2 linked regions of the Fodinicurvata sp. EGI_FJ10296 genome follow. The protein of the gene in region 2 interacts with the protein of the main gene of each other region in a pairwise test. Links are inferred from orthologs where the notes say so. Each region holds a gene or a part of one and is shown on either strand. Other genes may lie near its edges. The genes, in order: hfq and rho.

Evidence for each region.
Region 1: the proteins of rho (region 2) and hfq interact in binary tests that used the Escherichia coli proteins (3 or more experiments, as listed by UniProt). The link is inferred for Fodinicurvata sp. EGI_FJ10296 from one-to-one orthologs.

What each region holds. Positions count from the first base shown.
Region 1 is NZ_JBFCVL010000005.1:79,091-90,408, reverse strand. The notes cover bases 5,250-8,206. They hold hfq (RNA chaperone Hfq), read right to left. Parts: upstream 6,876-8,206; coding sequence 6,624-6,875; downstream 5,250-6,623. Other genes in these bases: trkA (Trk system potassium transporter TrkA), read right to left, coding at 8,067-8,206; ABZ728_RS11735 (D-amino-acid transaminase), read right to left, coding at 7,096-7,977; hflX (GTPase HflX), read right to left, coding at 5,250-6,615. Outside these bases: ABZ728_RS11770 (GNAT family N-acetyltransferase), read left to right, coding at 1-886; ABZ728_RS11765 (FAD-dependent oxidoreductase), read right to left, coding at 900-2,024; mazG (nucleoside triphosphate pyrophosphohydrolase), read left to right, coding at 2,142-2,987; groL (chaperonin GroEL), read right to left, coding at 3,093-4,760; co-chaperone GroES, read right to left, coding at 4,824-5,111; more of hflX, read right to left, coding at 5,212-5,249; more of trkA, read right to left, coding at 8,207-9,446; ABZ728_RS11725 (sigma-54 dependent transcriptional regulator), read right to left, coding at 9,499-10,932; ABZ728_RS11720 (PAS domain-containing sensor histidine kinase), read right to left, coding at 11,019-11,318. UniProt on the Escherichia coli protein: RNA chaperone that binds small regulatory RNA (sRNAs) and mRNAs to facilitate mRNA translational regulation in response to envelope stress, environmental stress and changes in metabolite concentrations.
Region 2 is NZ_JBFCVL010000001.1:434,865-446,088, forward strand. Bases 4,818-7,680 are described here. They hold rho (transcription termination factor Rho), read right to left. Parts: upstream 6,946-7,680; coding sequence 5,689-6,945; downstream 4,818-5,688. Other genes in these bases: ABZ728_RS01985 (thioredoxin domain-containing protein), read left to right, coding at 4,818-5,103; ABZ728_RS01990 (methylated-DNA--[protein]-cysteine S-methyltransferase), read left to right, coding at 5,100-5,621; ABZ728_RS02000 (J domain-containing protein), read left to right, coding at 7,332-7,680. Outside these bases: tRNA uridine-5-carboxymethylaminomethyl(34) synthesis enzyme MnmG, read right to left, coding at 1-1,181; tRNA uridine-5-carboxymethylaminomethyl(34) synthesis GTPase MnmE, read right to left, coding at 1,268-2,626; ABZ728_RS01980 (DUF6489 family protein), read right to left, coding at 2,643-2,966; more of ABZ728_RS01985, read left to right, coding at 3,076-4,817; more of ABZ728_RS02000, read left to right, coding at 7,681-8,021; protoporphyrinogen oxidase HemJ, read right to left, coding at 8,066-8,500; hemE (uroporphyrinogen decarboxylase), read right to left, coding at 8,549-9,661; ABZ728_RS02015 (pyruvate, water dikinase regulatory protein), read left to right, coding at 10,281-11,174; ABZ728_RS02020 (Maf family protein), read left to right, coding at 11,195-11,224. UniProt on the Escherichia coli protein: Facilitates transcription termination by a mechanism that involves Rho binding to the nascent RNA, activation of Rho's RNA-dependent ATPase activity, and release of the mRNA from the DNA template.

The sequences.
Region 1 (11,318 bases), on a different replicon or contig from region 2:
CGCCAACCGACTGGCGACGGCGCTGTGGCGGGAGGCTGTCCATCTGGTGGCCGAGGGCGTCGCCGATGTCGAGGATGTCGACAATCTGCTGCGCCACGGGCCCGGCTTTCGCTGGCGCGTGATGGGGCCATTCCTGACGTACCATCTGGGTGGCGGTGATGGGGGGCTGCAGGCCTATCTCGATCACCTCGGTGACAGCCAGGAGGCCCGTTGGCAGACTCTCGGGACGCCGACCCTGGATTCAGATACCCGCGCCAAACTCGTCGCCGGCATGAATCGGGCGGTGCGCGGACGCTCTGTGGCCGAGCTGCAAGCGGAGCGGGACGAGCGCTTCCTTGAGATGCTTGGTCATGCGCCAAAGGACAGCGCCGGAACCGGCAACGAGATCCCGGACCTCGCAGGTGACGTTCCCGCGATCGACGCCGGTCCGGCCCGGCCGGACGAATCCCGGGCAATTGCCGCCATGATCGCCGATCTCGCGGAATTCGAGGGAAAGGCGCTTGATCAGGCGCCTTCGCCCGAAACGGTCCGCGAATGGCTTTTCGGAACGAAGGCGACACTTGCGGTTCTCGTCGCCCGGGAGAACGGCACGCCCGTCGGATATCTGGCCTGGTTCCGGGGTTTTTCCCCGTTCAAGGGCGGTGCGACACTGATGGTCGAGAACCTGTTCGTCCCGGAAAGCCACCGCGGCCGCGGCTTCGGCCGCCTTCTGATGAAGGCCGCGGCACGGACCGCGCTCGGCCTCGGAATCCGGCGCATGGAACTTACGGTTCGGGCCGACAACGGATCGGCCCGGACCACATATACGCGACTTGGGTTCCATGCGACGGCCGAAGAGATACTCCGGATACAGGATGCGGATCTCGACAAGCTGGCAGCGGACTGAAGCTCAGGTCGTCCTACCGAAAACGGGCCGGGGCGACAGCGTCGGGGTCGACGCCGGCGCGGCGCAACGGCTCGGGAATATCACGGCCGTATAAAAGCGCCCGCGCCAGATCCGCGGCGGCGGGTGACGTCTGGATGCCGTAGCCGCCCTGCCCGGCCAGCCAGAAAAACCCGTCCACCTCCGGATCGGGTCCAATGACCAGACTTCCGTCAGGCGAGAAGGTCCGGAGTCCAGCCCAGCTATGCTCGACCCGGCGGACGGTCAGGTCGAGGTCCGTCTGGATCCGATCGATGGCGACAGCTATGTCCCATTCTTCGGGCGCGGCATCACAGGGTGGGGTCGGTGTTGCGTCGATCGGTGAAACCATCAGCTTTGTCCCGGCTTCCGGCCTGGCATACCAAGTGTCCCGGGCATCGTTCATCATTGGCCAGTCGGCGATCTGATAGCCGGTAGGGCCATCAATGATTACTGCGGTCCGCCGCTTGGGCACGAGCCCGATTGGTGCAGCGCCAAAGGCGCCGGCGACTTCGTCCGCCCAGGCACCAGCGGCGTTGACGATGACAGGGGCCGACACCTCCTGGCCATCGGCCGTTGGCACTGTCCAGAGTCCGTCCCGGCGGCGGATCGTGGCCTGGACCCGGGCATTCAGATGGACCAAAGCCCCTGCCCGGCGCGCCCGGCGCAGAAAACCCTGATGCAGGGCCGCGACATCGATGTCCTGTGCGTCCGGTTCATAGTTCGCCGCGGCTACGCGTTCGGGCTTGATGATCGGTACAAGGTCCCTTGCTTGCTGCGCGGTCAGCCGCTCGACAGGAACCGATGCTTCTCTGGACATTCTGTCCAGTATGCTCTCGTCACCGGGGCCCGCAATCACAAGGACGCCGCGCTTTCGGACCAGCGCGGTCCCCGCAAAGTCATCCGGAGGTTCACGAAAAAACGCGCCGCTGGCATGGGTCAGGCACCGAACATCCGACGGGCCATAGTTGGTGATGTACATCGCCGCCGAACGGCCAGTGCTGTGATAGCCAGGATGGGCCTCCTGCTCGATCAGCGCCACACGGGCCTCGCCAGCCAGCGCGGCGGCGATGGATGCCCCCGCGATGCCGGCACCGATCACGATAAAATCCGCCGTCGCCATGGTTTTCTCCGCGTTATATGCCTGTATCGGTGGCGTCTGCCAAATCAGGCTCTACCATGATAAAAGAGCCTCTGCCATTCGCCGAATGTCTCCGGTAAACGATCGGGATCTATCTCCATGTCCGAAGAAGACCAATCTCCCGCCGACCCGAACCGGATCGGCGACCCGCTTGGCCGGTTGCTGGCGATCATGGACCGGTTGCGCGATTCCGCGACGGGATGTCCCTGGGATCTGGAACAGACCTTCGCGTCCATCGCCCCGCATACGATCGAAGAGGCATATGAAGTCGCCGACGCGATCGAGCGCGGTTCCATGGATGATCTGCGCGATGAATTGGGTGATCTGCTGTTTCAGGTCGTCTTTCACAGCCGAATGGCGCGCGAGGCCGGCGCGTTCGGTTTTGCCGACGTGGCCCGCACGATCGGCGACAAGATGATTGCCCGGCATCCGCACATATTCGGCAACCAAACCATCGCGTCGGCCGAGGCCATGACCGGGCTGTGGGAGAAAATCAAAGAGGACGAGCGACGCGCAAAGGCTGGCAACGGCCCTGCCCGCACTCTGGACGGCGTAACCAAGGGTCTTCCGGCCCTGACGCGCGCCGTCAAACTGCAACGACGCGCGGCCCGCGTCGGCTTCGACTGGGATACGGCACCGCCGATCCTGGCGAAACTTCGCGAAGAGTTGGAAGAATTGTGCGCTGCTCTGGAATCGGGTTCATCTGCTGCGACGGCCGAGGAAATCGGCGATCTGTTGTTTACCGTGGCCAATCTCGGGCGGCACCTGGGAATTGATCCCGAGGCGGCGCTACGGGGATCCAATGCGAAATTCGAGCGGCGGTTTGCCCATATCGAAGATTGTCTCGACCAGATCGGACTGACACCGGCCGAGGTCGATCTTGAGACGCTGGACGGCTATTGGAATCAGGCACGCAGCATCGACAAGGCTGGCGAGGCAAGCTAGCCCAGGCAAAGACGAGACAAAAAAACAGGGGCACCATTTGGTGCCCCCGCTTCTTCTGGAGTATGGCGTACCTTGCGGTACGGCCAGGCGTCGAGTGACGGGCGATTAGAAGCCCATGCCACCCATACCGCCCATGCCGCCCATTCCGGCCATGCCGCCACCGCCGGCGCCGGCGCCGCTGTCGTCTTCCTTCTGCGGATGGTCGGCGACCATCGCTTCGGTGGTGACGAGCAGACCTGCAACGGATGCAGCGTTCTGAAGGGCCGCACGAACGACCTTGGTCGGGTCGATCACACCGGCCTTGATCAGATCTTCGTAGGTCTCGGTCGCTGCGTTGTAGCCGAAGTTCGCTTCCTTCTGCTCCATCAGCTTACCCACGACGATCGAACCGTCGACGCCCGCATTGGTCGCGATCTGGCGGATCGGCGCTTCGAGCGCGCGGCGGATGATGTCCATCCCGACGCGCTGATCGTCGTTCTCAGGCTTCAGACCAGCCAGGACACGGGAAGCGTAAAGCAGCGCAACGCCGCCACCCGGGACGATGCCCTCTTCCACGGCCGCGCGGGTCGCGTGCATGGCGTCGTCGACGCGGTCCTTCTTTTCCTTGACCTCGACTTCAGATGCGCCGCCGACACGGATAACGGCAACACCGCCAGCCAGCTTGGCCAGACGCTCCTGCAACTTTTCACGGTCGTAATCGGACGTGGTCTCTTCGGACTGGGCCCGGATCTGACCGCAGCGGGCTTCGATGTCCGCCTTGTTGCCGGCACCGTCGACGATCGTGGTGTCGTCCTTGGTGATCGTCACCTTCTTGGCGGAGCCGAGCATGTCGAGATTGACGTTTTCCAGCTTGATGCCGACGTCTTCCGACACGACCTGGCCACCGGTCAGGATCGCCATGTCTTCCATCATCGCCTTGCGACGATCACCGAAGCCCGGGGCCTTGACGGCTGCGATCTTGAGACCGCCGCGCAGCTTGTTGACGACCAGCGTCGCCAGGGCTTCGCCTTCGACGTCTTCAGCGATGATCAGCAGCGGACGGCTCGACTGAACGACCGATTCAAGAACCGGCAGAAGGGCCTGAAGGTTGGACAGCTTCTTTTCGTGGAAAAGAATGTACGGGTTGTCCAGCTCCGCCTGCATCTTCTCGGAGTTCGTGACGAAGTACGGGCTGAGATAGCCGCGGTCGAACTGCATGCCTTCGACGACTTCGAGCTCCGTGTGGAGACCCTTGGCTTCCTCGACCGTGATCACGCCTTCGTTTCCGACGCGTTCCATGGCCTGGGCGATCATCTCGCCGACTTCCTTCTCGCCATTGGCAGAGATGGTACCGACCTGGGAGATCTCGCTGTTCGTCTCGACCTTCCGCGAGCGCGACTTGATGTCGGCGACGACGGATTCGACGGCCGCATCGATGCCGCGCTTGAGATCCATCGGGTTCATGCCGGCAGCAACGGCCCGCACGCCTTCGCGCACGATGGCCTGCGCCAGAACGGTCGCCGTACTCGTGCCGTCACCGGCGAGATCGTTGGTCTTCGAGGCCACTTCGCGCAGCATCTGCGCGCCCATGTTCTCGAATTTGTCGGTCAGTTCGATTTCCTTGGCGACGGTAACACCGTCCTTGGTCGTCCTCGGCGCGCCGAAGCTCTTGTCGATCACGACATTGCGGCCCTTGGGGCCGAGGGTAACCTTGACGGAGTTCGCCAGAATATCCACACCGCGCTGCATGCGGTCGCGGGCATCGATGCCGAATTTAATGTCTTTTGCGCTCATAGCCGTTCTCTCTTCTCAGTCTTGTGCCGCAGAATCTTGGAAGAATGATGGGTCGGCGACAATTTATTCCAGAATGCCCATCAGATCGGATTCGCGCATAATCAGGTAGTCAGCGCCGTCCATCTTGACTTCGGTGCCGGACCATTTGCCGTACATGACCCGGTCGCCGGCTTTGACGTCGAGCGGATTGACCTTGCCGTTGTCGTCGCGAGCGCCGGGGCCGACGGCGACCACTTCACCCTGCATGGGCTTTTCCTTGGCGGTATCGGGAATGATGATGCCGCCCTTGGTAACTTCGTCCTGTTCGGTCGGCTTGACCATTACGCGATCGTGGAGAGGCCTGAAAGCCATGCGGTGTCGCTCCTTTGGTTGGATTGTGGGCACATTGCGGTTGCCTGTTAGCACTCACGCTCTGTGAGTGCCACGGACATAATCAAACGGTCGAACCAGTTCAACCCGGAATTTCGACCTGATCGCCAAAAGATTTTTCGAAGCGCGCCCGATCCTGCAGCGACAGACGAACCGTCAGCGATATCCGCTCCCCGTCGTCGTGGCGCTCGACGACGTCTCCGTTCTGATAGAGCCAGGCGATAACCTGCCCTTCGCTAGAGGCAACGGTGAGCGTCAACGACGTGCGTGCCTGATCCAGCCGCTCCCTGATAGCGGCAAGCAATGTGTCGACGCCCTCGCCGGTCAGGGCGGACATGGCCAGGGGCTGGGTTCGGCGCGAATTGGCACCCGAACCTGCGCGAAGCACCGCATTCGGCGAACCGTCGGCTTCGGGTTCCAGAAGATCGGCTTTGTTCAGCACTTCGATGAGCCGTGGGTCGGATTCAGTATCGATGCCCATCGATCCCAGGACGGCATTCACATCCTGACGCTGGGCTTCGGCGTCAGGATGTGCGGCGTCGCGTACATGTACGATGATATCTGCGGCGTCCACTTCTTCGAGTGTGGCCCGGAACGCGGCGATCAGTTGCGTTGGCAGGTCCGAAACGAAGCCGACCGTATCCGATACGATGGCCTTGTGACCGCCGCCGAGTTCAATCTGCCGCATGGTCGGATCCAGGGTCGCAAACAGCAGGTCCTTGGCGAACACATCCGATTGAGTCAGCCTGTTGAAGAGCGTGGATTTTCCGGCATTCGTGTAACCGACAAAGGCAACGACCGGATAGGGAACGCGCTCTCGCGATTTCCGATGGAGGCCACGCGTGCGTCGTACGTCCTCAAGATCCCGTTTCAGTCGGACGATCCGGTCATCAATCTGCCGACGATCGAGTTCTATCTGCCGTTCTCCGGGTCCGCCCATGAATCCGGCACCGCCGCGCTGCCGTTCAAGGTGGGTCCAGGATCGGACGAGGCGGGAACGCTGATACGACAAGTGCGCCAGATCGACCTGAAGCATACCCTCCTTCGTCCGGGCGCGTTCGCCGAAGATTTCGAGTATCAGACCAGTTCGATCGATGACCTTTACGTCCCAGGCCCGTTCCAGGTTGCGTTGCTGGATCGGTGAAAGATCGTGATCGATCACAACGATTTCGGGCCGCTTTTCGTGGATTTCCCCGGTGAGTTCCGCCACAGCACCGCCACCAAGCAAGGTGCCCGGGACAGCCTTGTTGACGCGCACACTTCGTGCAACCACGACAGTCAGATCGATCGCCGCGGCAAGCCCGACAGCTTCCTCAAGGTGAGCTTCGGGGGTGCGAAGCCCCCGAGCGCTGCCCTTTGCCTCTCCCCGAACCTCCGGGTGGAGAACGAAAGCCGTGCCGGGGATGGCAGGCAGTCGTTCATCGTCATCATGGGCCGCATCGGGGTGCGGCCCATCGTTGGAAGGATGGCTATCGGAGGGCGTCATGATGCGGTTCAGGCCTCTTCCTCTTCCTTGGCGGTTTCGAACAGTTGAATGGGGTGTGCCGGCATTACAGTCGAGATGGCGTGCTTGTATACAAGCTGTGAGTGGGCATCGCGCCTGAGCAGGACCGAAAAATTATCGAACCAGGTTATAATTCCTTGCAATTTAACCCCATTTACAAGAAAAATGGTCACCGGTGTCTTTTGCTTTCGACAATAGTTAAGAAATACGTCTTGTACGTTCTGATTTTTTTCAGACATCAGTTGACCCCGATGGTTTGTAGTGGATGACTGCCGATCTGTCACCCGGAGGTTGTTAGCCGGTCTGGCGAACCGATTCAGGTGAAACGACCCATTTCCAAAGCGATATGGTGACGGGCGAACCCGACGCCAAGGGGCTAAAGCCCCGGCGTTAACGTCAGCCGCCGAAGAAGGACAGCGTCAGGCTCTGGGCCTATCCGGCGTCGGTCCGCTTCAATTTGCCCTACCCGGCAATATAAAGCTCCGCGCGGTCGGATTCCGCGAATGCGACATAGTGTCCGCGCAGGGCGGACGACAGCGAACCTGGATGGCCGTTGGCAACGGGTTGCCCGTCAATGCGCGTGATCGGGGTGACATAGGTCGTTGCACTGGTAAGGAATGCCTCCCGTGCTTCCTGAGCCTCGGCCACGGAAAAGGGGCGCTCCTGGAATTCGTATCCCTCTCGGGCCGCGATCGCCAGGACCGAACGCCGAGTGATGCCGTTGAGGATGTCATTGGTGGCCGGTCTGGTCACCAGAACACCGTCCTTGGTGACGATCCAGGCGTTGGAAGAACACCCTTCGGTGACATTCCCGTCGTCATCGACCTGCCAGGCCTCGAAGGCCCCGGCGTCGGCGGCCTGTTGCTTGCCCAGTGCCTGAGGCAGCAACGCGACCGTCTTGATGTCGCGGCGTTTCCAGCGAATGTCGGGAATCGAGACGACGCTGACGCCTTCGTCGTCGCGCAGAGTGGCGGCAGGCGCCCGCGCGTTGCGTTTCGTCGTCATGACGAGCGTCGGGGCGACCCCCTTGGGGAATTTGAAGTCCCTTGGTGCGACTCCGCGGGTAATCTGCAGATATATCAGCCCGTTGTGCAGACGATTGCGGCGGATCAGTTCACGCATGACCAGCGCGAGCGCCCGGCGTGTCATCGGCGCCTGGAGGCGCAGTTCATTCAACGACCGCTCCAGCCGATCCAGGTGTCCTGCTTCGTCGACAAGACGGCCCCGATGAATGCTCACCACCTCGTAGACGCCGTCGGCGAACTGAAAACCCCGGTCCTCGATGTGGACGGCGGCGTCGCCGTGCGGAACATAGCGGCCATTGACGTAAGCGAAACGTGGCATCTTCGTCGAAGCTCCCCTTTGGCGGGACGGTTCACGGCGCAAGCCGTGTCGAAAGGCGCAGTCTTGAGCGCACTGTGTAGCCGGAGTTATCAGAAGAATTCCAGTCGTACAGCGAACATCTTCTCGATTTTTTTCACCGAGGCGCTGGCGGAAAGCAGGATCACGCGGTCATGGGGCCTGATGACGGTCTTCGGCCTGGCGATGATCACGTCGTCGCCGCGAACCACAGCGCCGATGATAACGCCCACCGGCAGCCTGATGTCCTTGATCGGCATGTTCACCAGGCTGGATGTGTCCAGGGCTTCAGCCTCTATGATCTCGGCGAAACCGTCGCGCAGCGAGTGAACAGCTTTGATCCGGCCCCGCCTTACGTGCTGCAGAATGCCCGATGCCGTTATCGCCCGGGGACTGACAACGGCGTCCACCCCCAGTCCGGTGATCAGCGACCCGTAAACGTCGGTATTGTTCACGAGTGTGACCGCGCGCTGGCTACCGTGCTTCTTTGCAAGCAGTGAGGCGAGAATATTGACTTCGTCGTCGTTGGTAACCGCCACCACGGTCTCGGTGACACCGATATTCGCTTCCTCAAGCAGTTCCGTGTCGAGACCGTCGCCGGTCAGGACGAGCGTTCGGGACAGCGTTTGGGCAATGTAGGCCGCACGATCCTCGTTCTCCTCGACGATACGCGCCGTGACCCCGGGGTAATTCGCCTCGATCTCTTGCGCCAGGAACAAGCCGACATTGCCGCCCCCGATGATCACGATCCGCCGGGCTTCCGACTCCTCGTGCCCGAAAGCGGCCATCGCTCTGCCAACATGACGGGAGTCGGCGACGAAATAGACTTCATCACCCGGAAACATCTGGTCATTGGCATCGGGTATGATGGGGCGATTCCCACGAACGATCGCCACGACCTCTATGTTCAGATCCGGAAACAGGCTGGTCAACTGGCGAAGCGGCGTGTTGATGATGGGACAATCGTCGGCACAAAGGACGCCGAGAACCCGTACCATACCGTCGGCCAGGGGGATCATCTCGAAGGCTCCGGGTACCTGAAGGCGTCTCGCGATCGCGCGGGCGACCTCGATCTCCGGCGAGATCACATGATCGATCGGAATATTCTCGCGGCTGAAAAGATCGGCCCAGATCGGCCGCAGATAAGACTGATTGCGAATCCGCGCGATCTTGGTTGGCACGCTGAACAGCGAATGCGCCACCTGACAGGCGACCATATTGACCTCGTCGCTCTGTGTTACCGCGACGAGCAGATCCGCGTCGGCCGCACCTGCCTGTTCCAGAATGGTGGGGCTTGAGGCATGACCAACGAGTGCCTGTACGTCCAGCGTGTCCGAGATTTTCTTGGTCAGCCGCGACTCACGGTCGATGACCGTGACGTCGTTGTTCTCGGTGGCAAGATACCGGGCGATATTGGCGCCGACCTGCCCGGCGCCGCAGATGACGACCTTCATGGGTCAATACCTTTGGGTGTGTTTCTGGTCGGCACATCGGTCACGAGCGCTGTCAGACCCGTTCGTCGGACTGATCCGACAGAGCCGGCGGAATGGTGCCGGGCGCCGCGGTCGACACCGTTGCCGGGTTGACGCCAAGACTTTTCAGTTTGCGATGCAGGGCGGAACGCTCCATTCCGACGAATTCAGCCGTCCGGCTGACATTGCCATTGAAGCGCGTTATCTGGGCCAGAAGGTATTCGCGCTCGAACACTTCCCGGGCTTCGCGCAGCGCCAACCCCATGATTTCGCCTCCCTTCTCCCATTTCAGGACGTCGGGTGCGATTGCGCCGATTTCCGGCGGCAGCATGTCGGCCCTGATCGCCCCGGACCCCTCCGGCCCCGCCATGATCAGCAGCCAATCCATGACATTGCGCAACTGGCGGACATTGCCGGGCCAGTCGTAGGACCTGAGCGCGGCCATTGCGTCTTCGCCGATGTCGCGTGGCGGCAGTCCCTGCATCTCGGCGTTGCGCGCCATGAAATGCCGGGCAAGCGACGGGATGTCTTCCTTGCGGTCGACAAGCGGCGGGACATGAATGGGCACGACGTTTAGCCGATAGTACAGATCCTCGCGGAATGTGCCGTCCTTGATCGCTTCGACAAGGTCCCTGTTCGAGGACGCGATTACACGGACATCGACCTCGACAGTCTGAATGCCGCCTACCCGCGTGAAACTCCGCTCCTGCAGCATTCTGACGATCTTGCCCTGCGTCACCAGCGGCATATCCGCCACCTCATCCAGCAGGAGCGTGCCGCCGTGAGCGGATTCCAGAGTCCCGGCGCGTCTGCGGTCATCGTGTTCGCTGCCGAAGAGTTCTTCTTCGAGGCGGTCCGGATGGAGCGCGGCGCAGTTCAGAACGACGAACGGACCATCCCGGCGCTTGGAAAGTCCGTGCAGCATTCTGGCTACGACCTCTTTGCCCGTTCCGGCCGGCCCTGTGATGAGAACGCGGCTTCCGGTCGGTGCAACGCGGTTGATCTGTTGCTTCAGCTGCATCATGGCCGCCGACTCACCGACCAGCTCTCCGTCCTTGCCGGAGCGAAGCCGCAGCTCCGCGTTCTCGCGGCGGAGGCGGGCCGCTTCGATGGCCCGATCGACCATCAGCAACAGGCGATCGGTCTTGAACGGCTTCTCGATGAAATCGTAAGCGCCGCGCTTGATTGCGTCGACGGCCATCTCGATATTGCCGTGGCCGCTGATCATGACGACCGGGACCTGCGGATAGTCGGAACGGACACGATCCAGAATTCCCAGACCGTCCATCTCGCTGCCCTGAAGCCAGACGTCGAGGATCACGAGGGTCGGCTGACGGGCGGCAAGTTGATTGAGTGCCTGTTCCGACGTTCCGGCTTCCCGCGCGGCATATCCTTCATCCTCGAGAATGCCCGAGATGAGCATGCGGATATCCGCTTCGTCGTCGACGACCAGAATATCATGCGCCATGAGACATCCGTTGTTCGCCCCTGAAGGGGTCATTATTCGTGCCGATCTCGCCCGAGGCGCCAAGGCCGGCGCAATTCTGCGTGTGGTCAGTCATCATCGGAATCCGGGCCGGTTCTGGTCGGACCGTCATTCTCACCTTCCGGGCCCTGCGGGTCAATTTCACGTGCCGGTGCCGGGGTCTCGATCTTGGGGAAGACCATTCGCACGATAGCGCCCTTTTCCTCCGAATTGTCTTCGAGAACAAGCCGGCCACCATGGTCTTCCATTATTTTCTTCACAATCGCAAGGCCAAGGCCTGTGCCCTTGTCCCGCGTTGTAACGTAGGGTTCCGTCAACCGATCCCTTTCATCCGTCGGCAATCCCCGTCCGTTGTCGATGAACGACAC
Region 2 (11,224 bases):
TCCTCGTATCCTGTCGTCCCGTTGATCTGTCCAGCCAGGAAAAGGCCGGGAAGGTGGCGCAGCGCCAAAGCCGGTGTCAGCGATCGCGGATCGACATAGTCATATTCGATCGCATATCCATGCTGCAGGATCCGCGCTCGCTCCAACCCCGGAATGGTCGCAATCAGAGCGTCCTGGACATCCTTGGGCAGGGAGGTCGAAATACCGTTGGGATAGACGGTGTGATCGTCCAGCCCCTCCGGCTCCAGAAATATCTGGTGACGTTCCTTGTCCGCGAAGCGCACGACCTTGTCTTCGATACTCGGACAATAGCGAGGCCCAGTGCTGTCGATAGCGCCGCCATAGATCGGCGAGCGGTGAAGGTTCGCCTGGATGAGCGCGTGTGTCTCGCGGGTTGTATGGGTGATATGACACGGGACTTGTCGGGTCGTGATTCGATCGGTCATATACGAGAAGGGCGTCGGCGGGTCATCGCCCGGCTGCACTTCCAGACGATCCCAGTCGATTGTTCGACCATCGAGTCTTGCAGGCGTGCCCGTCTTCAATCGGCCAAGAGGCACGCCCGCCTGCGATAAACGGGCTGACAAACCAACCGAAGGGGCCTCACCGACACGTCCCGCCGGAATTTTTTCTTCGCCAATATGAATCAGACCATTCAGGAACGTGCCGGTTGTCAGGACGACGGCCTCGGACAGCAACCGGCGTCCGTCCCGCAGCAGCACCCCTTTGACCGTCCCATTCGCCTCGGCCGACGATTCGACGATAAGATCGGCCACTTCACCGGCGATCAGTGACAGTCCGTCCTGTTCGCCCAGCAGAGCCCGGACCGCTTGCTTGTACAGCTCCCGATCCGCCTGTGCCCGAGGCCCGCGCACCGCAGGACCCTTACGCTGGTTCAACATCCTGAACTGGATACCGGCGCGGTCGATCGCCTTGCCCATGATGCCGTCCAGGGCGTCGATTTCCCGGACCAGATGTCCCTTACCGAGCCCGCCGATCGCCGGATTGCACGACATCGCCCCGATCGTGTCGAGACGGTGGGTTATCAGTGCCGTCCGCGCGCCCAATCGTGCCGCAGCGGCGGCCGCCTCGGTGCCTGCGTGCCCGCCGCCAACCACGAGGACATCATAGCGTTCGGCTTCGCCGTCCTGCGCTCTGCCGGCATCGGATCGGGAAGACATGCACGTCAATGCATGCGAAGGTCCGGTCATGGTGGTCATCCTGGTAAAGCTTCTGTCGGTCATCGTTTCACGTGAAACGATGACCCCTATTTTCCAATGCAGAAATCGCGGAACACGATGTCGAGGATATCCTCGACATCGACGCGACCGGTAACGCGCCCCAGCGCACGAACCGCCAGACGCACATCCTCTGCTGCCAGTTCTGGTAACGGGGCCGCCATGGCCCGGTCAAGGGCATCGGCACACTCGGCCAACGCATCGCGGTGTCTGGCCCGTGTCAGCGGCGGGCCGCCGTCACCGCTCAGGCGGTCGCGAACCATCGACACCAACATCTCCACCAAATCCGAAATGCCCGCTCCGCTGACAGCGGACACGCCGATTGCGGGGCCTTCAATCGCCGACAGTGTGACGGGTCCCACCAGCCGATCGATCTTGTTGACCGCTACCACAGTGTCTCTTGAACACAGTTCCGCCAGATCGTCGGGGAGGCCGCCAGCGGCGTCGAGATCGGCGGCATCGACCACCAGGACCCGCAGATCGGCGCTATCGGCGCGCAAGCGTGCCCGGCGGACCCCTTCCAATTCGACTTCGTCACCGATCTCTCGCATTCCTGCGGTATCGGCAACGACAACGGCGTATCCGCCAAGATCCAGATGGACCTCGACCACGTCCCGGGTCGTCCCGGCGACCGCCGAGACAATCGCCGCATCCCGTTGCGCCAGCAGATTGACGAGACTGGACTTCCCGGCGTTCGGGCGCCCCAGGACGGCAATCTCCAGCCCCGACCGAACGCGTTCTCCGCGCCTTGCATCCGCAAGATGGGCACGGATACTCGATCCGATTCCGGCCAGAGTTGGTGCGATCGTATCGGTGATCCCTTCGGGCAAATCCTCGTCCGGGAAATCCAGATCGGCCTCGGCATAGGCCAACGCACGCGACAGAGTTTGCCGCCAACCGTCGTAGAGCCGACCCAGCGCACCGTCCATCTGCCGCAGGGCCTGACGGTGCTGGGCCGCGGTTTCCGCGTCGATCAGATCGGCCAGACCCTCGACCTCCGTCAGATCGAGCTTACCATTGTCGAACGCCCGCCGCGTGAATTCACCGGGCTCGGCCGGGCGCAATCCCGGCATCCGGCTTAATACAGACAACAGCCGATCGACCACGGCCCGTCCTCCATGGCAATGGATCTCGACCATATCCTCGCCGGAAAAACTCCGTGGCCCCGCAAACCCCAGCACCAGAGCCTGGTCGATGACGTCACCGAATCCGGGGCCGAATTCAGGATCCTTCAATTGTCGAAGTCTGGCCCGCCGATCGGCCGGTACCGGATCGCCCGGGGTCAGCGCTGCCAGGGCGCCACGTGCCTCAGGACCCGAAATGCGGATGACCGCCACACCGGATCTTCCCGGCACCGTGGAGAGGGCGAAAATTGTGTCTCGTGACATCAGCTGTGTTCGGTCCCTATCGTCGGCCCGACTTCTTGCCGCCGGCCGTCGTTCCGTCGCTTTCAGGCTTCTCGTCATCGCTGGTTTGCCGTGACCCGCTGCCGGAACGCGCGCTCTGGTTCATGGCATCCCATACGGCCCGATTCATCTGTTCCAGACCCTGAAGGGACATCGGCATCCAGGTCTTCATCAGCGTCTCGGGATCCATGGCGGTCATGGAAGCGGGGATCTGCTGGCGCATCTGTTCGATCATCGCATCCTGCAATGGCTTGATTTCGGGCAGCCCGAGAAAAGTGCGGGCTTCCTCGGGTGTGCATTCTATGTCGATGCGGATATTCATTGACTGCTCCCGTCAAAGGAATCACCTAAAGTTCACGCGACAGGATAAAGGAAATCGTCCGCGATTTCGCCACCATCCCGAATCCGAAGCACCAGCCATTGGGGTACCGATGACGCAGAATCGTCTGGCGGACAGCGCAAGCCCGTATTTGCTCCAGCATGCCGACAATCCGGTACACTGGTATCCGTGGGGCAGTGAGGCGCTGGCAACGGCGAAAGCGGAGAACAAGCCGATCCTGCTGTCGATCGGCTATGCCGCCTGTCACTGGTGCCACGTCATGGCCCATGAGAGCTTCGAGGATCCCGCCATTGCAGAGGTCATGAACCAGCTTTTCGTCAACATCAAGGTCGATCGGGAAGAGCGGCCGGACATCGATCAGATCTACATGAACGCCCTCGTCATGACCGGTCAGCCCGGCGGATGGCCGCTGACCATGTTCCTGACGCCGGACGGCCACCCGTTCTGGGGCGGAACCTATTTCCCGTCCGTGCCAAAATTCGGCCGTCCCGGATTTGCCGAAGTCCTGAAACTGGTGTCGCAGGTGTACCACCAGGACCCGGACAAGGTTGCCGGCAACGTGGACGCGCTGCGTACGGCTCTAGCGCGGCTCAGCGAGAGCGAGTCCGTCGAGGCCGTCGATCCGGCCATCATCGACCAGGCAGCCGAACAATTGGCCGCGGAAATGGACCCGGTCCATGGCGGCATAAAGGGCGCACCGAAGTTCCCGCAGGTCAGTGTGCTCACGCTGATCTGGCACGCCGCCCGGCGGACAGGTTCACCGGCGCTTGCCGCCACCGTCGAACTGGCGGTGCGGCGAATGTGCCAGGGCGGCATTTACGACCATCTGGGCGGCGGCTTCTCCCGATATTCCGTCGATGACCAGTGGCTCGTGCCACATTTCGAGAAGATGCTCTACGACAACGCCCAGCTTCTCGACCTTCTGCTGATGCAATGGCTGGCGACCGACGATCCGCTGTTCTCGCACCGTATCCACGAAACCGTCGCGTGGCTCGACCGCGAGATGACTCTGTCCAACGGTGCGTTCGCCGCCAGCCTGGACGCGGACAGCGAAGGGGAGGAGGGGCGGTTCTACATCTGGACGCAGAAGCAGATCCGCGAGGCCCTGGATGACGCGGTCGAGCCCGAGACCATGGCCTTGCTGGAGAAAACTTATGACATCACGCCGGAGGGGAATTGGGAGGGTGTGACCATCCTTAATCGCCGCCACGCCGACGGTCTGCCCGAACCTTCGGTCGAGCAGGCACTTACCCAGCCGATGACACTGATGTTCCAGGCCCGATCGAAGCGCGTCCGACCCGCTTTGGATGACAAGGTTCTGGCCGACTGGAACGGACTGACCATCGCGGCGCTGGCGCGTTGCGGCGCCACCATGAACCAGCCGGACTGGACCGCCAGGGCCGCCAGAGCATTTAATGCGGTTGTCGACGCACTTGGCGACGGCGATCGGCTTTTCCACGCCTGGCGTGATGGCCGGCGTCATCAAATCGGAATGCTGACCGACTATGCGGCGATGATCCAGGCTGCGCTGGCTCTGTTCATGGCGACAGGGCAGTCGAAGTACCTTCAGCTCGCTGTCGGTTGGGCCGACACGACCGAAGAGCGGTTCGCCGATCGCGATGCCGGCGGCTATTTTCTGACGGCCGACGATGCCGAAGCCCTGATCGTGCGAACGAAGAGTATTCACGACAATGCGGAGCCGTCCGGCAATGGCAGCCTTCTCATTGGCCTGGCCCGCTTGTACCACTTGACCGGCGAGCAACGCTTTGCCGACCGGGCCGAAGGCATCATCCGGGCCTTCGGTGGTGCGCTTCAACGAAATATTTTCCCGCTTGCCAGCTACCTCGCCGGGATCGATCACCTTTACAATGCTGAAACCGTGATCATCGTTGGAGAGAATGGAGATCCGGCGACGGAAGCTCTTGGAGAGGCCGCACGCAACGTCGCGGATCCAAGACGCATGGTGGTAACCGTCTCCGACACCTCCAATCTGCCGGAATCCCACCCGGCAGCGGGAAAGACACGGGTTCAGGGCCAAGCAACGGCGTATCGATGTCAGGGAATGATGTGCTATCCACCAGTGACGAATCCCGCGGACCTGAAACCTGACGGCCCATGATCGTGGAAGTCAGCATGGAATTGATGTGCCCATCTCCAATCGGGATCCTGCGTATTAACGCAGCTAGGGAGGGCGAAGCGTGGGTGCTTTCCGGCATAACGATCGGCGAAACTGACGGTTCAGCCGATGCGGACAATAATCCCGGGGACAAACAGCTGATGTCGCCGGATCGTCTGCCGCCGGTCCTGGCAGATGTTCAGGCACAGTTGAAGGCCTACTTCGATGGTCAGCTTCGCCGATTCGCCATACCACTCGCGAACCCCCGAACGGTATTCCAGGCGCGGCTGCGTGCCGCCATGCTAAATATCCCGTATGGCGAAACCGCCAGTTATGCCGGGCTCGCCCGTGAGATATCCAGCAGCCCACGGGCCGTTGGTACGGGCTGCGGCCGCAATCGGATTCCGATCATCGTGCCATGTCACCGGGTTGTCGCCACAACAGGCCTTGGCGGCTACAGCGGCGGGGAGGGACTGAGGACAAAAAAAGACCTCCTCGCCCACGAGCGAAGAGGCCTCTGATCGATAAACCGTCGAGCCGATTGCCGGCGCGCCGTTTCACGTGAAACGGCGCCGGCCAACATAGACGCTACTGGTTCATACTCTCGAAGAAGTCGGCGTTGTTCTTGGTATGTCGGAGCTTGTCGAGAAGGAACTCCATCGCATCGTTCGGCCCCATTGGCTGAAGGATGCGGCGCAGGACCCACATCTTCGACAGTTCGCCTTTGGATACCAACAGCTCTTCCTTTCGCGTTCCCGACCGCGTTATATCGATCGCCGGGAATATCCTCCGGTCGGCGATCTTCCGATCGAGGATGAGTTCGGAGTTGCCGGTGCCCTTGAACTCTTCGAAAATCACTTCATCCATGCGGCTGCCGGTCTCGACAAGCGCCGTCGCAATGATCGACAGACTGCCGCCTTCCTCGATATTGCGAGCAGCACCGAAGAACCGTTTCGGCCGCTGAAGTGCGTTCGCATCGACGCCGCCCGTGAGAACCTTGCCGGACGACGGGACGACCGTGTTATAGGCACGAGCGAGCCGGGTGATCGAATCAAGAAGAATCACGACATCCTTCTTGTGTTCGACCAGCCGCTTCGCCTTTTCGATGACCATCTCGGCGACCTGGACATGGCGCGCCGCTGGCTCGTCGAAGGTCGAAGAAATCACCTCACCCTTCACCGACCGGTCCATATCCGTCACTTCCTCGGGCCGCTCATCGATCAGAAGTACGATGAGATACGCTTCGGGATGATTGGCCGCGATGGAATTCGCCACCGTCTGCAGCATCATCGTCTTGCCGGTCCGGGGTGGCGCGACGATCAGGGCCCGCTGTCCCTTGCCGATCGGTGCCACCAACTCCATGATCCTCGCGGTCAGATCCTTGGATGTCGGATTTTCGACCTCCATCCGAAGTCGGGTTTCCGGATACAGGGGCGTAAGATTATCGAAGTTGATCCGATGCCGGACCCGGTCCGGATCCTCGAAGTTGATCTGGTTGACCTTGACCAGCGCGAAATACCGTTCGCCATCCTTGGGCGACCGGATCTGCCCTTCGACGGTATCGCCGGTTCGCAGAGCGAAACGCCGTACCTGATTGGGCGAAACATAGATATCGTCGGGACCCGGAAGATAGTTGGCTTCCGGCGACCGTAGAAATCCAAAGCCGTCCGGGAGGACTTCCAGAACGCCCGAGCCGAAGATCGCAATATCGTTCTCGGCCAACTGTTTCAGGATCGCAAACATCATGTCCTGCTTGCGCAGGTTGCTCGCGTTCTCGATCTCCAACTCTTCGGCATATGCCAGAAGATCCGCCGGAGATTTATCCTTGAGGTCTTGTAGATGCATTGATGAGCCCGTAACGGGAGTGACGGCAATCGCACGACGACTGTGTGCGGACGTCAGGTGAAGTGGAAGATGCCTGAAAAGACAGCCGAAGGCGGAGGAGGGAACGTCCCGTAAGGACGATTACAGACCCGGACCGATATCGGAGGTGGAGATGAACGAGAGTCAGTCCGTATCGTCGGACTTCGACTCCCGCCTTTCAGATGGGTAACCGAACCTGCGTTGCAAGTCAAATGATCACCATGACCTCCTGAAACTTTTTCGATCCTGGCAGAGATTTTTTCCCTATCAGGCGACAGGAATGGGCAAGAAAGGCATCTCTGTCGTTCCGGGGCCGATACTGTATCATCCCGCCGAAACGTCCAAAGACAGTGAATCAGAAGGACCGCATGAAATCCTACATCGTTACCTGCAGCGCCGGTTTCCGCGACGCCGTCCTAGCTTTGGCGGTGCGCAAGGCCGTCACTGCAAGTGATCTCGTAACTGCGGTCCTCGTTCTGCATGAACATCTCGATCCGGATTCGGTTCCCGATCCCGGAGACGCCGGACCCGATGACCGCGATGTCATCCTGCTCAAATCGGGGCCGCGCGCCGGACGGGTTCTCCGCCGCAAGCCGCGGCTTCAACTTCGGCTCAAGGACGGATTATCAGACGTCTACATTCGCCGAGCTCTCGCATTGCTGCTGGCGCTGGATGCCGGTGAACGGGCGTTGTCAGAATCCGACAGCACCGGATCGGCGGATAACGACGATACAACCGATCCCGTCCGGGATCGTGCACGGGGCCGTAGCGAAATTGACGATGCACGTGAGCATGCCGAGGAAATGCGCGCGCTTGTATCGTTGATGACCTTCGATCCGCTACCCGACGGCGTCAGAACCGTCTCCGATGCCCGGTATGTTCTGGGTCTGCCGCCGGGCATGCGGCTCAACCGGAGGATCGTTAAAGCCCGTTTCCGGATGCTGAGCCAGATTTATCATCCCGACAAGGAAACCGGCGATACCTTGCGGATGACTCAGCTGATCGATGCCTCACGACTCATGGAAGGCGATCTTCGCCGCCGCGAAGCGGCCGAATGAGGATGCGGCCGGGAATTAGCAACAGCGATAATCAGGGAAACCGGTCAGAACGGCTTCACGATCACCGATATGACGATGATAATCAGCAGGACGGTCGGAACTTCGTTGGCAATCCGATAGAACCGGGCCGGCCGGGCATTTCGGTCGCCCTCGAAATCCTTGCGCCACCGAGCAAAGAATACATGCATCACCGTCAACGCGACGACGGCAGCCAGCTTCAGGTGCAGCCAGCCTTGCTCCAGCCATCCCGGCTGCAACGCCAACAACCAAAGACCGAATAGCCAGGTCGCGATCATCGCCGGATTGATAATACCGCGAAGCAATCGGCGTTCCATGATCTTGAACGTCTCGGAAAGTTCCGACCCCTGCTTGGCATCGGCATGATAAACGTAGAGCCGCGGCAGATAGAACATGCCGGCCATCCACGCAATGAGCGATAGCACATGCAGGACTAACACCCAGGAATAGTAATCTGTCATGGATCCGCTTTCGGTATGGCAATGTCCGACAGGTCTCCGGTCGACCTTCTAGCGTGATGGCCATTCCCGGATCAATGCACTTAAGGCTTCAACCGCATCGGGCGACGCGGCCGGGGTGATTCCGTGCCCGAGATTGAAGATGTAACCGCCATGGCCGAGTTGCGCCAGCCGTCGTCTCGCGGCTTGCAGCATCGGGTCTCCGCCTACGGTCAGAAGCACGGGGTCGAGGTTTCCCTGAATGATCGTGCTTCGCTGCAGCGCTGATGCTGTGTCGAGATCGACACCGGTATCCAGCGATACGGCCGACACACCAGTACGTTCGACATAGTTGGCCAGTTGCGCACCAATCTGTCTTGGAAAGCCGATGACCGGGATGTCGGCACGATGGGCGTGAAGGCGCTGGACCAGCCTTCTTGTCGGCTCGATGACCCATTGTTCCAGACCTTCTTCAGATAGCGCGCCGGCCCAGGTATCGAAAAGCTGAATGACATGGGCGCCAGCATCAATCTGGCGGCACAAGTAGCGCGCGGTTGCGTCGACAAGAAGATCCATGAGGGCGTTCATGGCCTCAGGATCTCGATATGACCATGCCTTGATCGTTGCGAAATCCTTCGAACTGCCGCCTTCGACCATGTAGGTCGCGACTGTCCAGGGCGCACCCGCGAAACCGATCAAGGCCGTTTCCACGGGCAGATTGCCGGCAACACGATCGATGGTCTCGAATACCGGCGCCAGGTGTGTCTCGATCCGATCGCCCGAAAGCAAGGCCAGGTCTGCCGCCGATCTTACCGGTGCAAGTTTGGGTCCTTCACCTGTCACGAAGGTAACATCCTGGCCCAATGCGTGGGGGATGACCAGGATGTCGGAAAAGAGAATTGCCGCATCCATCCCGTAGCGCCGCAACGGCTGGAGCGTGACTTCGCAGGCTTTTTGCGGATCGTAACAAAGATCCAGAAAGCTGCCGGCTTGCTCACGGACCTTTCGGTATTCAGGCAGGTAACGGCCGGCTTGACGCATGAACCAGAACGGGGGCCGGTCGACTGCTTTGCCGTCCAGCACTCTCAGCAGCCTTTTCGACGCTCTCGCGGTCTCTGCCGCCGATTGCTCGTCGAAACCTGCTCGGGTCGCGCCTGAATGTGGCTCGTCCATGGTGTTGCCCATCGTTCCACTCATCGTCGTTACTGGGTCGGTGCCGGGTCTTCTCGGGGATGGTCCCCGTCGGAGGTGTTGCAGACGCGCTCCGGACCATCGAGCCGCTCGAAAATGGCCCCGGCAGATCGGCCTGCGGGCTTATCCCATATAAGGCCGGGAACTGCATCTTAAAGTTAGGTTTTTAATTAGGTGGTGGTAGTGGTGGTGGATGGCTGTGGATAACATGAATTCCCGCCGCGACTGAAATTGTCCACAAGGTTGCCCACAGGCAAGAGGGCCGATTTCAATGCCATGGGGACGAATTTGGCGACTCGTGAAATTTTGCCGCGCGAATCGGCGCCGGAGTTACCCACACTCTGGGGATAAAGCTGTGAATAATCCGAATGGCCGCCGACTTCCCCCGACGGGCCCCGAAAATTCGCCCTCATGGGGACTGCTTGCTGCGCAACCGCTGTAGACGGTTGCCGGAAATGGGGATGGAAAAACACCTGGAACATGGCGCACCGGCTATCCATCAGTTATCAACAGACTTTGCAGGACCGGCGAGCCCGTTCTGCCGACGAATCGCAGATGACCGCCGGCAACCGGCAGGCCAAGGCGCGACGACCAAAGGGAGCAGGATCGTATTATGATGGCGCCCATCGAAGAGACAGAAGACGGCCGGATTTTCCATGTTCATCTGGTCTCCGACGCGACCGGAGAGACGATTCAGAGCGTGGCGCGCGCGTGTCTGGCCCAGTTCGACCGAGTCCACCCGGTCGAGCATTTCTGGAACATGGTCCGGACTGGCCGGCAACTCGACCTGATCCTGGAAGATGTCCGTGCGAACCCCGGTCTTGTGATCTATACGCTGGTCGATGATCGTCTCTGCCATCGCCTTCATGACGAATGCGCGCAGTTGAACTTGCCCTGTATCTCCGTACTCGACCCGGTTATGGAGGGTCTGGCGGTCTTTCTGGGCATGCGCGGCGACCGGCGGCCGGGGCGTCAGCACACACTGAACGACGCCTACTTCGATCGAATGGCCGCAATGGAATTCGCCCTTGCCCACGACGACGGCCAGTTGACCGGCGACCTGCACGATGCCGATGTCATCCTCGTCGGTGTCTCGCGAACGTCGAAGACACCGACCTGCATGTATCTGGCAAACCGTGGGGTCAAAGCGGCAAATGTGCCCTTCGTCCCGGGCGTCCCGCTAACACCCCATCTGGCCGAGGTGCATCGTCCGTTGATCGTCGGACTGACCAAGGATCCAGACAGTCTGGTCCAGATTCGCAAAAGCCGCCTGCTTGCGCTGAACCAGGGCACGCCCAACAGCTATATCGATCCGGAGACGGTGCGCGAAGAAGTCATAGAGGCCCGGCGGACATTCAGCCGTCAGGGCTGGCCGGTGATCGATGTCAGCCGTCGCGCTATCGAGGAAACCGCAGCTGAAATCATGATCCTGCTGTCCCGGCGGGCGCAGGCCGGCGGGAGCGAAAACCAGGCGGCTCAGTTCGCCGCCACGGGCAAAGCGCAATGACCAAGACGAGGGTATGAGGTATGAGTCCTGTTGTTCTGGCCTCCGGCAGC